Regions from separate parts of the Lactobacillus sp. XV13L genome, predicted to be linked through region 2. Evidence: predicted binding sites of a transcription regulator. Region 2 holds the regulator's gene; each other region holds the start of a gene.

Region 1 (4,286 bases), on a different contig from region 2:
TATGAAGGTTGACATCCCGCTTGCAATGCCCGTGATTATGGCGGGCATCCGTCTTTCGGCCATCTACGTCATTGCGTGGGCAACGCTTGCTTCCTACATTGGTGCCGGTGGCCTGGGCGATTTTATCTTTAACGGGCTCAGCCTGTACCAGCCCGACCTGATCCTGGGTGGGACTATTCCGGTAATTATCATGGCACTTTTAACGGATTACCTGCTGGGCAAGTTGGAACGGCGGATTACGCCTAAGGGCATATGAGGAGGACGCTGATGAAAAAAGATTTCAAAAAGATAACGCTGGCGTTCCTCGCTTTCGTAGTCATGGTGGCTACCAGTGCCTGCGGCCTGCCGGGCTTGGCGGATACGCGGGGCAGCAGCGCAAATATCCGGATAACGGCACTGACCACTACGGAATCACAGATAGTTGCCAACATTATCGCGCAGCTGATTGAAAAAGAGACGCCCTACAAGGCTTCGATTGTCAACAACCTCGGCTCGGCCCCAATGCAGCACCAGGCCCTAGTGCGCCACGACGCCGATATCCAGGCCGCTGCTTATGACGGGGGAGAACTGACGGCCAACTTGTTGCTGCCGCCGATCAAGGACTCGCGCCGGGCAAACGCCACGGTGCGCCGCGAGGTCAAGAAGCGCTGGGACCAAACCTACCTGCACACCTATGGCTTTGCCAATAATTATGCGTTCATGGTACGGAAGAAGGACCAGCAAAAATATCGTTTGTACAAAATTTCGGACCTGAAGAAGGTGGAAAACAAGTTTTCCTTCGGCGTTGCGTCCGAGTGGGTCAATGCGCCCGGCGTGGGCTATCCGGCCTTTCAAACGGCGTATGGCATGACCTTTAGCAAGGCGCACCCGATGAACATCGGGCTGGTTTATTCGGCCCTGAAGAGCGGCAAGATGAACGTCATCCTGGGCTACTCGACCGATGGCCGCATTGATTCCTACCACCTGCATCTGCTCCAAGACGATAAGCACTTTTTCCCACCCTACAACTGCGGCATGCTGATCAATAATTACCTGCTGCGCGAGCACCCGGAACTAAAGCCGCTTTTGCGGCGTCTTGTCGGCAATATTAACGTGCATGAGATTCGCAAAATGAACTTCCAGGTGGATGACAAGCTGCTGGAACCAGCAACCGTTGCCCGCCAGTTTTTAGTGAAGCACAATTACTTTAGGGGGCAAAATAATGGCTAAGTTATCTTTATGGCGGCAGTTTATCTATTATTATCAGCATAATGGCGGCTACGTGCTTGAGCAATTCAACCGCACGTTTCTGATTTCAATATACGGGGTCCTGTTTGCCGCAATCATCGGAATTCCAATCGGTATTTTCATTTCGCGCAATGCCCACCTGGGCGACTTTGTAGTGGAAATTGCCAACTTCATCCAGACCATTCCCTCGCTTGCCCTCTTGTCAATCATCATGATCGGGCTGGGCCTTGGCGTCATGACGGTCATCGTTACCGTCACGCTGTATTCGCTCTTGCCGATCATCAAGAACACGTACACGGGCATGCGGAACGTCAACAAGGACATCATCGACTCCGGCAAGGGCATGGGCATGACGAAGCTGCAGCTGCTCTACATGGTGCGCCTGCCGCTGTCGCTGTCCGTAATAATTGCCGGCCTAAAAAACGCGCTGGTCATCGCGATCGGGATAACCTCAATCGGTTCGTTCGTTGGCGCGGGCGGTCTGGGCGACATTATCATCCGCGGAACCAACGCCACGAGCGGCAGCGCAATAATTTTGGCGGGTGCACTCCCGACGGCCTTGATGGCCATCATGGTCGACCTGCTTCTGAATTTTATGCAAAAATGGCTGCAGCCCCGGGGACTCAGACGGTAAAATTTTAGGAGAAATGTGGCTTTTTTGGCGTAATTAATAATGCAAGGCAAAAAAATCAAAACGCTTGTTCGCTTTTTCTTGCAAATAACAAGTGAATCAAAGTATAATTAACGAGGATTAATTAACGATTATTAGAGGAGGAAAACAAGTCTTGGCCAAAGATGAAAAGAAGGCTGCGCTGGACGCGGCACTGAAGAAAATTGAGAAAAATTTTGGCAAGGGTGCCGTTATGCGGATGGGCGATAAGGCAAACACCAAGATTTCAACCGTTCCGTCCGGTTCGCTTGCGCTAGACGCCGCCCTCGGCGTGGGTGGCTACCCCCGGGGACGAATAGTTGAAATTTACGGACCAGAATCTTCCGGTAAAACCACCGTTGCACTGCATGCGGTTGCTGAGGTCCAGAAACGCGGCGGCACGGCGGCCTATATCGATGCCGAAAACGCAATGGATCCGGCCTATGCCGAGGCACTGGGCGTTGACGTGGACGCGCTGATTCTGTCCCAGCCCAACACGGGTGAAGAGGGCCTCCAGATTGCTGATACCCTGATTAGCAGCGGTGCCATCGACATCCTAATTGTTGACTCCGTTGCGGCGCTTGTTCCGCAGGCTGAAATAGACGGCGACATGGGCGATAGCCACGTCGGGCTGCAGGCCCGTTTAATGAGTCAAGCCCTGCGCAAGCTCTCCGGCAACATCAATAAGACCAAAACAATTGCGATTTTTATCAACCAGATTCGTGAAAAGGTTGGCATCATGTTTGGCAACCCGGAGACCACGCCTGGTGGTCGTGCGCTCAAGTTTTACGCGACCGTTCGGCTTGAAATCAGGCGGGCGGAGAAGATTAAGCAGACCGGCGGTGAGATTACCGGTAACCGTGTCAAAATCAAGGTGGTCAAGAATAAGGTTGCCCCGCCGTTCAAGGTTGCCGAGGTTGACATGATGTACGGCCAGGGGATCTCGCAGAGCGGTGAACTGCTTGACATGGCGGCCGAAAAAGATATTGTCAACAAGGCCGGCTCGTGGTATTCATATAATGACGAGCGGATTGGCCAGGGCCGTGAGAACGCGAAGAAGTACCTGGAAGAGCACCCGGATATTTACGCAGACGTTGAACAGCAGGTGCGCCATGCCTTTGGCATCGATGAGGACTCGATTGCCGACCGCGAGGACCCGGAGAAGGTCAAGGCGAAGAAGGCCCAAGAAGTCAAGCCTGCAGAAAAGGAGGCTTCCGCAGATAAGGAAGCCGATAGCAAAAGCAATTAGAGTTGAAGAGATTAACCTTGACCTGTAAAGTGGTCAAGGTTTTTTCTATTAATTGACATAACCCTTGCGGTTCTTTATCATTAATACTGTGTGAATAATCTTAAAAATAAAAAAGGCGATAGTAATCATGACAAAAATAATTTTGATTCCCGTCGCGATTGTTATTATTTCAATTTTAATGGGTGCAGATATTGGATACCTTATCCGCAGGGATATCTGGGAAAAGAAGGCGCAGAATGCGCAAAACGATGCCGACCATATTCTAACTGAAGCAAAAAAACAGGCAGCTTTAACTAACTCTGAAGCTTTGCGACAGAAGGTGCTAGTAGAGCAGAGTGCGCAAAACACCAAGAAGGAAAAAATTCTTGAGGCGCAGGAAAAGATTCAGGGCTACCGGCAAAAAGTTGAAGACGACCTGAACGTCAAGCGTGCCGAAATTGCACGTGACAACAATCGTCTAAAACAGCGTGAGGATACGCTTGACCACAAGAACGAGCTGCTGGTGGAACGTGAAAATGGACTAGCCAAGAAGGAGGAACAATTAAAGAAGGACCAAACTGAACTGAGCAAGAAAGTTCAGGATGCAAATGATTTAATTGAACAAAGCCAGCAAAAGCTTTACGAAGTTGCCCACTTAGACCAGGAACAGGCGAAGAAGCTTGTTCTGAATCAATTATCTGAGCAATTGTTCAAGGAGCGGGCAGAAATGATTAGGAACAGCAATGAAGAAGTTCATGCCAAGGCCGATCATTATGCGCGCAAGGTAATTATTGATGCAATTCAGAGCAGTTCTGCCGATACCGTTGCCGAAACCACGGTTTCGGTGGTTGACTTGCCCAATGAAGAGATGAAGGGACGGATTATCGGCCGTGAAGGCCGCAACATCCGTTCATTTGAAGCCCTCACTGGTGTGGATCTGATCATTGATGATACGCCTAAGGTTGTTACCCTCAGCGGGTTTGATGCGATCAGGCGGGAGATTGCCAAACGGGCAATGGAGCGTCTGGTTAAAGACGGTCGGATTCACCCAGCTCGCATTGAAGAGATGGTGGACAAGGCACGCAAAGAAGTAAACGACGATATTTATGAAGCGGGTGAGAGCGCCTTGATGGAGCTGGGGATTCACAAGATGAACCCGGAACTAGTCAAGATACTCGGCCG
Region 2 (4,286 bases):
CCTGCGGCACGTATGCAATCTGGCGCAGCAGCACGTTCAGCGGGATCTCGCGGATGTCATGGCCATTCAGCGTTATTTGGCCGTCGTAGCGGTCAAACTCACGCAGAAGCAGCTGAATTATCGTGGTCTTGCCCGCTCCCACCTTGCCGACAAGCCCAAGCGTTTGCCCCGTTTTCAGCGTAAAGTCAACGTTTTTCAGGACCGGAATCTGCGGCTCATCGGGGTAGGCAAATGACTTAACCTGAAACTTCAGGTCGCCCGCAATGTCGCCGGCACCTAAACTTTCGTCGGCATTTTGATCGGTAATTGCCGGCTTCTCGTCGAGCAGCTTTTCAATACGGTCGTAGCTGGCGCTGCCCCGCTCCAAAATGTTAAAGAGGTAGCCAATCGCAAACATCGGCCACACCATGTTGCCGATGTAGGCAATAAAGGAAACCAGCTGGCCAATTGTTAGAACCTTGCTGCTGACGAGCAGACCACCGTAAATAATCGTGATTGTGTAAGTCAGACCGATGAGAATCGTTCCCAGCGGGTCAAATAGCGCATCCCACTTGAAGACGCGCTTGTTGATCGTGATCGTATCATCGATCATCTTATCGAAGGCTGCAGTGTCGTCTTGACCCTGGCCAAAAGTCTTGAGCACCTTAATCCCCGACACGGATTCCTGCGTCTTGTTGTTCAGACGCGAAAAGGCTGCCTGCGACTTGTCGAAGGCATCATGGAGCTGGTCGCCCAGTTTCCACGCCCCCCAGGCCAGAAACGGCAGCGGCAAAAGCGCCACGACCGTCAGGCGCCAGTCGACAAAGATAATCATGGCAACCATCGTCGAGACGCTCATGATCAGCGAGTCAACCAGGGTCAAAACACCCTCACCGGCAACTTCTTGAACGGCGGAAACGTCATTGGTGGCATGGGCCATCAGGTCCCCGGTCCGGTGCCGCTGGTAAAAGGTGCGGTCCATTTCCATAAAGTGGGCAAACAATTTCGAGCGCAACTGCAATTCCAGTTCCGCGGAACCGCCCCAGATCTGCCGGCGCCAAAAGTAACGGAAGCCATAGAGCAGGAGCGCCGCCAGGATTATTGCCAGGATCAACAGGCCATACTCCTGCCAGCTGATGTGGCCCAGTTCCAACTGGTCAGCCATTAGCCCCAGAATGCGGGGCGGCACCAGGTTGACTATCGAGGTCAAGGCCAAAAAGGCAATGCCAATCAGGTAGCGCTTCTTTTCTTTTTTAAAAAACCAGCCTAGTTTAAAAAATATTTTCATAGCTCATCTATCTTCCATAAATAAAAAGGCGGAGACAATCCTCCGCCTTTATTCTCAATCGTGCAAGACCATTATTTTTGGTGCTTCATCATGTTCATCACCTGGTTAACCTTCTTGGCCGAAGGTTTTTGGCCCATCTGTGACATCATGGCAACAATCATGTCTTCATTGATTGGTGGATTATCCTTAAAATACTTCTTCATGTATGCTCTTGCACCGTAAAAACCGCCAATTAGGCCCAGCAACAGTGCTATTACAATTAAAAAGACTGCTAATCCCATATTCATAAAATGTTCACCTCAATTTGTCCAATAGTTATATCTTACCTAAAAATTAAGTAAAATTAAAGATAAACGTTAATCTTTTCTTAAACCTTTTTCCCGTTGAGCCCGTTTGGCCTTTTCAGACGTTACCTCACGTCCGTTTTTATCAATCAGAACCAGGTTTTCAACGTCCTGCTTAAAGCCCGCGCGGAAGTTCTTGATGAACTTTTGGTGTAACTCTTTACGCTCATCTTCCTCCTCAACGCTCAGTCCGACGGTCTTTTTCTTATGGTACAGTTCGTTGATGCGGTTGATCAACTTTTTTTCTTCGTCTTCAGTCATTATTTACACCCCTTATCCTAAAAAGTCTACCTTATTTCGTCCAATAAAAAAAGTTTAATTTCTTAGAACGTTTGTTTGCGTTTATGCCAGATATTTGCTAAAATATGCTTATCAACAGTTTGTCAAGTGCAAGGGAGCAAAATTATGACCAACATTCAGGATAATAAGCAAGTGCAAATTCTACGCTACATCTATGATACCGTCCAAAAGCGGGGGTTCCCGCCCACCGTCCGCGAAATCTGCCACGCGGTTGACCTGTCGTCCACTTCGACCGTTCACGGCCACCTCTCCCGAATGGAACGCAAGGGCCTGATCATTAAGGACGCAACGAAACCGCGCGCACTGGAAATAACCGACGAGGGCAAGAAGCTGCTTGGGCTCAAGCCAACCGAAATTCCCGTTGTCGGGGTCGTCACGGCTGGTCAGCCCATTTTGGCGGTGGAGGACATTGAAGACTACTTCCCGCTGCCGCCCGACCTTGCCAACGATGCGGGCGACCTGTTCATGCTGCGGGTACACGGCGAGAGCATGATCAATGCCGGTATTCTGAACGGCGACAATGTTATCGTACGCAAGCAGAGCACCGCGACCAACGGTGAAATTGTCGTCGCCATGACCGATGAGAACGAGGCCACCGTCAAGCGTTTCTACAGGGAAAAGGATCACTTCCGCCTGCAGCCGGAAAACGACACGATGGCACCGATCATTCTGGAGAACGTGCAGATTCTGGGCAAGGTAGTCGGCCTTTACCGCAGCAATATTTTCTAGTTGCTACTGCCCGAGTTGTTTCTCCCAATCTATTCGGGCAAACGGGCTCTTGCCCTTCAATACAGCCGTTTTGCCAACTCATGAATTCCACAATTCAGGGGTTGGCCGGACGGCTTTTTTGTTGCAGAAGAAATCGTGCGCTGCCCCACCCTTCTTGCCTGTCCGTTAGCGGCGACGCCGCCTTGACGTCGGGGTGCAGCTGGTGCTTTAATTTTGCAAAGGAGAAAAATCAATGAATTACTTAACCTGTTTCTTAACCATTTTATACGGCGGCATCATGGGTTTGGCGGCGCTGGCAGCCCACAAAACCTTGCCCGTCTGGCTCGTTGCAGCCAATTTTCTGCTGGGCGCTGGCGTCGTCCTTGCCGGGCTAACGGACCGGCCCACAATCGTTACGGGTTTCCTGCTCGCCCTTTTAATTGTCGCCGCGGTCAACGGCATGGCACTCCACCATCGGGTTGACTGGAGCCACTGGCTCGTCCGCTTCTTCCTGACCATCCTGCTGATTGGGCTCAACCTCAATTTTTAGTTAATTTAAAGGACGCAAGAAACGCATGCGGGACGGCTGATGAAGGGGCAGGCGCCGCCTACCACCTGCCAAAAGCGGTATGCGGGACTTTCCACATCTACTGTATAATCACGCTTCACAAATACTGGGCCTGGTTTAAAACAATAAAGCCTGTCAAACCAGCATTATTGTTTTTGCTTGTGAAATTTCCATCCGTTCCACGGTCGTTTCATGGCTGCTGCTTTTCACAAAGTTGGGACTAGGGGTTATCCAGAATCTGGGCTGCAAGGTCAAGTGCCTCTTCGTGTGCGTCCCTGCCCCAGCCCCGTCCTGCATGCTGGTCCAGGTCACTGAGCGAGTCCGCCGTAAACAAAACCTGGGCAAAATCAACGCCGCGGAATTGTGCACAAGCCGCCAGTGCCGCGCATTCCATCTCCACGCAGGACGCGCCCAGGGCCTTAAACTGCTGGGCCTTTTGCGGCGTTTCCCGGAAGAAGCCATCGGTAGTCCAGGTCGTGACCTCCTTGACCCGCACTCCGTTCGTACCCATCAATTTTTCCACGCGCGTCAAAAAGGACGACCGCAGGTCAATGAAATTCTGCGCTGGCGCATAGTGCATGGACGTCCCTTCGTCGCGAATTGCCCTCGTTGGCACCAAGAAGTAGTTTTCGGGCAGGTCGACCAAAACGCCGGCCGATCCGATTGCCAGTACCTGCCTAACGCCGTAGCCAACCAGCCAGTCCAAAAGCTGTACGGCTGCCGGGGCGCCCAATTTAGCCTGGCAGAACGTGACCGTTTCGTTTGGCAAGTCAACCGCGTAGATTGGCGTCAAGCCCTCAAAGCAGTCGAACTGGCCGAGGACGCGGTGCGGGTGCTGGGCCAAAAAAGCGTCAATGGCATCGCTTGTGATAAAGCCAAACAGCAACTTGGCCGGAAAGTGGTAGTGCGTTTCGGCCTTTTCGTGGTCGGGTTCGATGACGGCGCGCGGGCTAGCATCAAAGTCCGCCAAAAACAAGTTTTCCATAGTAGTTTCCTCCACAAATTATATTGCTATCGATTTTACCATAGCCAAAAAAAGAGAACCACCCCGCAACAGGATGGTTCTCTTTAATTTAAGCGGATTAACGGCGCTTTTCTG
Region 3 (4,286 bases), 190 kb from region 2:
AGTCGGAAGAAGAGCTGATTGACCTTGACGCCAAGAGCTTTGATTTAAACGGCCAGAAGGCCCGCGTAGCCCAGATTAACGTCGTTGACCTACCGGAGGCAATGGAGCGCAAAAAAGCCTTCTTGAAGGCCATGAATGCCGCTTCTGAGGCCGAAGGATATGACTTGTTTATGCTCCTCATAACCAACGTCCTGGACTCCAACTCAACTGCATTGGTTGTGGGAACAAGCGCAGCCCAGTCTGCGTTTGAGCGGGCCTTCGGCACGATAAAAGATGCGGAAATCAGCTTACCGGGCGTGGTATCGCGCAAGAAACAGGTAGTGCCACAACTGACCGATGCATTTAACTAGCAGATAACAAAAAACGAGGTAGCTAACTAAGCTTCCTCGTTTTTTGTTGAAATTAGTCTTTATTGATTTCCTTGGTCAGTATAATGAAAGATTTGCAGACGCGCTCGGCCTTTTCGGCAGGCATCTTTCTTAATTCATTAACAACCTTCTTAATGAATACAGGCGTATTATCCTGGTGACCCTCAACCTTGACTTCCTTGAAGCGGTATGCGTTCATGATAATATCTGGCGTAGTAGTGTTAAGGGCCCTTGCAATCGAGTCAAGCTTTTGAATACTGATGTTCTGATTTTTTGTCCGCTCAAGACGCGAAATAAAGTTCACGGACAAGTCACTCAGTTCAGCAAGATCCTCCTGGGTCAGCTTTTGCTCACGACGACGACGGCATATTTCTTTTCCTAAATTTATACTCATGGAATAAATTCAACCTTTCTAAAAATAACCTTAACCCTATAAACTGACGGAAACAGTCATAGTGTCAAATAATAAAAATAGCGTATAAAACAATTAATTTCAACTAAAACTTAAAAGAAAGACAGAAATCGGAAGAATTGTTTTAAATATATACCCCATGGATAGTATTGTAAGCTAAATACACAAAAAATTAAATAAAAATGCACTAAAAAAATAAGACTAAAATAAAAATATAAAAATTGGCAAATATTATTTTGAGCGGTGTAAGTACCTGTTATGATTGCTAATACAAAGCAGACCTACAAAACTATTAATAAAATATTACCAATATATAAATTTAGGTTAAAAAATACACTTATTTAAATTATTGCTGAAATTAATTTAAGCATTCAATTAATAAATCATTTTCATTTGATTAGCTAAAGTTAATAAATGATTTAATTGTGGGCTCAATTAGCCGAATTCTCTTGAGAGCACCAAAGACAAAAGAATACTTGCCAGGCGATTAATAAATTATAGCTAGCTGTGCAATCTTTTCATTGCGCGCCAGCGGAAAGGGATAGGATAGGCGGTAGTGACAAGCATTCCTCAATAACTTCGTATAATATATATTATGTAAAGTTAAGCTGTAACCAATCGTATTGCTGCCGCGGCAAGGCATGGGTTGCCAGTGAACAATCCACGTTAAGCAGCAATCCGGTTCAGCGTAAACACGCACAGTTTTGCTCTTCCTATTGCATTTTATTGCATTGGACCGGTCCCAGGTGCGGGTAGTTATATGCCCATCCGCGGTTAAATTCACGCCAGATGACACTGCCAGGCACTAAATACAGTTCATCACAATAACTGGACACGGACAGCTGACGTGGACTTTTTGGCGGCGTTAAATTATTTTTAGGTGTAAAGGTGTCCCATGGTCGCATCTAACACGCCAACCGGATTTGCAGCATGCGTTGGCGGGATTCATCAACACATAACACATCAAAGTTATGTCGCCAGCAGCCAATTGCACGCTAAGTCGTGTGGCTGGGACAGGCACAGGCAGAAAGCACAAGCAGCTGAATTTGATCTGGCAACTAAAGAAATTCTGACTAGAAATCGGCTGTATTGCGCACGGCCGATTATAATTTTATAACGGGTGCTCAACCAGGTTTAAGTCTTTTTCTATCATTAAAACTATAATTTTAATGATAGGTAAATGTAAGGCCCTGCATGGATTTGCGAGCTTTCTTGCCGTGATTTCATGCTTGGGTTTATCGTTTAACTTTTAAATTTTTTGCCGTAATTTTAATAATTCATAATCTTATCAATTCATGTCGATGCTAGTCCCAATAATTCTGTATGCTGGCAGAGCTCATGTGTCCAAATTTGGGAGCAGCAATTGTGCTTGGAGCAAAAGCAAACTTGGTCGCTGTGCCATTGTTCGCTATTCAGCAGCCATAACCGGCATGCCTGCCGCTCGCTTGGCTTCACTGCTTATAAAATTTATTTTAACTTACGCCAAATGCTGCTGCTTTAGACCGCGGGTGACTGGTCCCCCTCTTCGTCCCCTCCTGCTCTTTTATAAAGCAAATCCAAACATACATTCTATTTTTACTTTATAATTAATAAGACAGCAACATTGCAATTAGGAGAATGATAAACATGGAAACCAAAAAGTACCTTGATCTTATTGAAGAAGAATTGCGCAAAATGCCGGATTTTGTTAAGGAATACAACTTCGGGTCTAACCTTTCCCTCACCACCTCCTACCAGTACCTGACTGAAATAAGGCGCTTTTTTGACTGGCTGCGCCAGGAGTCGATTTCCCCTGCCCCAGATAACAAGCACATCGAGACAGCAACGCTGGCCAACCTGCACCGCAACGATATTATGCTCTATATCAACTACCTGGGTCACGTCAAGAACCAGCAGGGCCACCTCAACGCGCCAACGACAATCAACCGCTCGATCAACGCACTGCGTTCGCTCTTCAAGTTTTTGACCATCACAGCCGACAACAATGAGGGTCAGCCCTACTTTGAACGGAACGTGATGCTGAAGATTGATTCGCTTAACAATACGAAGACGCTCAACTACCGTGCGCACATCCTCGAATCGCACATGTATGTTGGAAAACTGAAGTACCAGTTCTTGGACTTTATTACCAATGATTATGAAAAAAGCTGCAACAAACATGCCCTGCCGGCGTTTAGGGTCAACAAGGAGCGTGACCTGGCAATCGTTGCACTGATTCTCGGGACGGGCATCCGGGTTTCTGAATGCGCCGGGGTCAACGTGGCCGACCTTAACTTGAAAAAGGCGCTGCTTGACGTGACCCGCAAGGGCGGACAGCGTGACAGCGTGCCGATTGCTGAATGGACGCTGGATTACATTCGGGACTACCAAAAAGTCCGCAGGCAGCGCTATGCGGCTTCTAAAAAAGAAACGGCCTTTTTTCTCACTAGGTGGCACGACCAGACCAAACGAATGACCACCAACGCAATCGAAAAAATGGTTAACAAGTATTCCGCTGCCTTCGGTCATCCGCTCACGCCCCATAAGCTGCGGCACACGCTTGCCTCTGAGCTCTACAGCGTGACCAAGGACCAGGTGCTGGTTGCGCAGCAGCTCGGTCAAAAAGGCACTTCAGCAACCGATCTCTACACGCACGTTGACCAGAGCAAGCAGCGTGCGGCCTTGAACGAAATTGCGGCAAGTGACGGCGATGATGCAGCAAACCTAAAAAGCAAATAAAAAACACTGGCTTTTGATGTAAACCCCAAGATTAAACAAATTTTGAGGCCATATCATTCGCCGGTGTTTTTATTTACAATTCTTTCAGTCAAACCTGGTCTGCCAGTTAGGATCGTTACTGGCATCAAAGCACATCCTAATTTCCTCTTTGCTGTTTCGTTGAAGGGAAAGCGGGGGTAAGTGGTCATAATCGAAGTAGCAGCACGCGCTGGTTTCGCTGTTTTGGCCAAAAGTGCCACCCAAATCGCTGCACAAAAAGAAAATATTGCAGACGTTGATTGCCCGTGTAACCCTATTTTCGTTGTGAATATTAGTGTTGTGATTGCATATTGCAACCACGCGGTCTACCGCAATATCATGGCCGGATTCTTCGCGGGCTTCCTTAACGCAATTATCCTTGACAGACACGTTGGGCTCGCACCAGCCGCCGGGCAACGACCACCGCTCATCCGTCGTTTCGCGGACCAGTAGAATCTTCTGGTCTCTAAAAATCGCGGCTCTGGTTCCTAACTTGGGCGTCTGGTAGCCGTCTTCGCTGCTAAAAAGGTGCCTGACCTGCTTTAGTGGCAAGCCCGTCTTTAATGTCATCATTTCCGTTGCAATTGCCCTAATACGGGCATAGCGCTCCCGGTCGAAGCGATCATGGCCATACTCAAGTCCGTTTTGCGCCAGACTTTGCAATTCAACTGCCCAGTTAGTAAGGCGATCCTGTTCTTTCATTAATATCCTCCCTAACCCTTTTACGTACTAAAAGCCCTTGCCGTTTTGGGTCAGGTCAATCTTGTCGA

The links. The regulator LexA, encoded in region 2, represses DNA repair genes until DNA is damaged. The targets are predictions, from matches to a motif close to CNAACANNTGTTNG.
Region 1: the regulator LexA is predicted to act here: its motif matches at 1,919-1,932, upstream of recA (recombinase RecA).
Region 3: the regulator LexA is predicted to act here: its motif matches at 2,338-2,351, upstream of xerS (tyrosine recombinase XerS).

Annotation. Positions count from the first base shown of each region.
Region 1 is NZ_JBWXGD010000003.1:68,294-72,579, forward strand. Features, by position in the region: gene AC2JF6_RS03110 (ABC transporter permease) at 1-256, shown strand, start outside; gene AC2JF6_RS03115 (glycine betaine ABC transporter substrate-binding protein) at 268-1,209, shown strand; gene AC2JF6_RS03120 (ABC transporter permease) at 1,202-1,861, shown strand; gene recA (recombinase RecA) at 2,013-3,125, shown strand; gene rny (ribonuclease Y) at 3,253-4,286, shown strand, end outside.
Region 2 is NZ_JBWXGD010000001.1:290,332-294,617, forward strand. Features, by position in the region: gene AC2JF6_RS01345 (ABC transporter ATP-binding protein) at 1-1,267, opposite strand, end outside; gene AC2JF6_RS01350 (YneF family protein) at 1,339-1,554, opposite strand; gene AC2JF6_RS01355 (DUF896 domain-containing protein) at 1,624-1,872, opposite strand; gene lexA (transcriptional repressor LexA) at 2,017-2,640, shown strand; gene AC2JF6_RS01365 (hypothetical protein) at 2,873-3,169, shown strand; gene AC2JF6_RS01370 (nucleoside phosphorylase) at 3,408-4,172, opposite strand; gene rplS (50S ribosomal protein L19) at 4,270-4,286, opposite strand, start outside.
Region 3 is NZ_JBWXGD010000001.1:100,626-104,911, forward strand. Features, by position in the region: gene AC2JF6_RS00495 (manganese-dependent inorganic pyrophosphatase) at 1-350, shown strand, start outside; gene AC2JF6_RS00500 (helix-turn-helix domain-containing protein) at 403-762, opposite strand; gene xerS (tyrosine recombinase XerS) at 2,407-3,498, shown strand; gene AC2JF6_RS00510 (NUDIX hydrolase) at 3,583-4,218, opposite strand; gene AC2JF6_RS00515 (DegV family protein) at 4,246-4,286, opposite strand, start outside.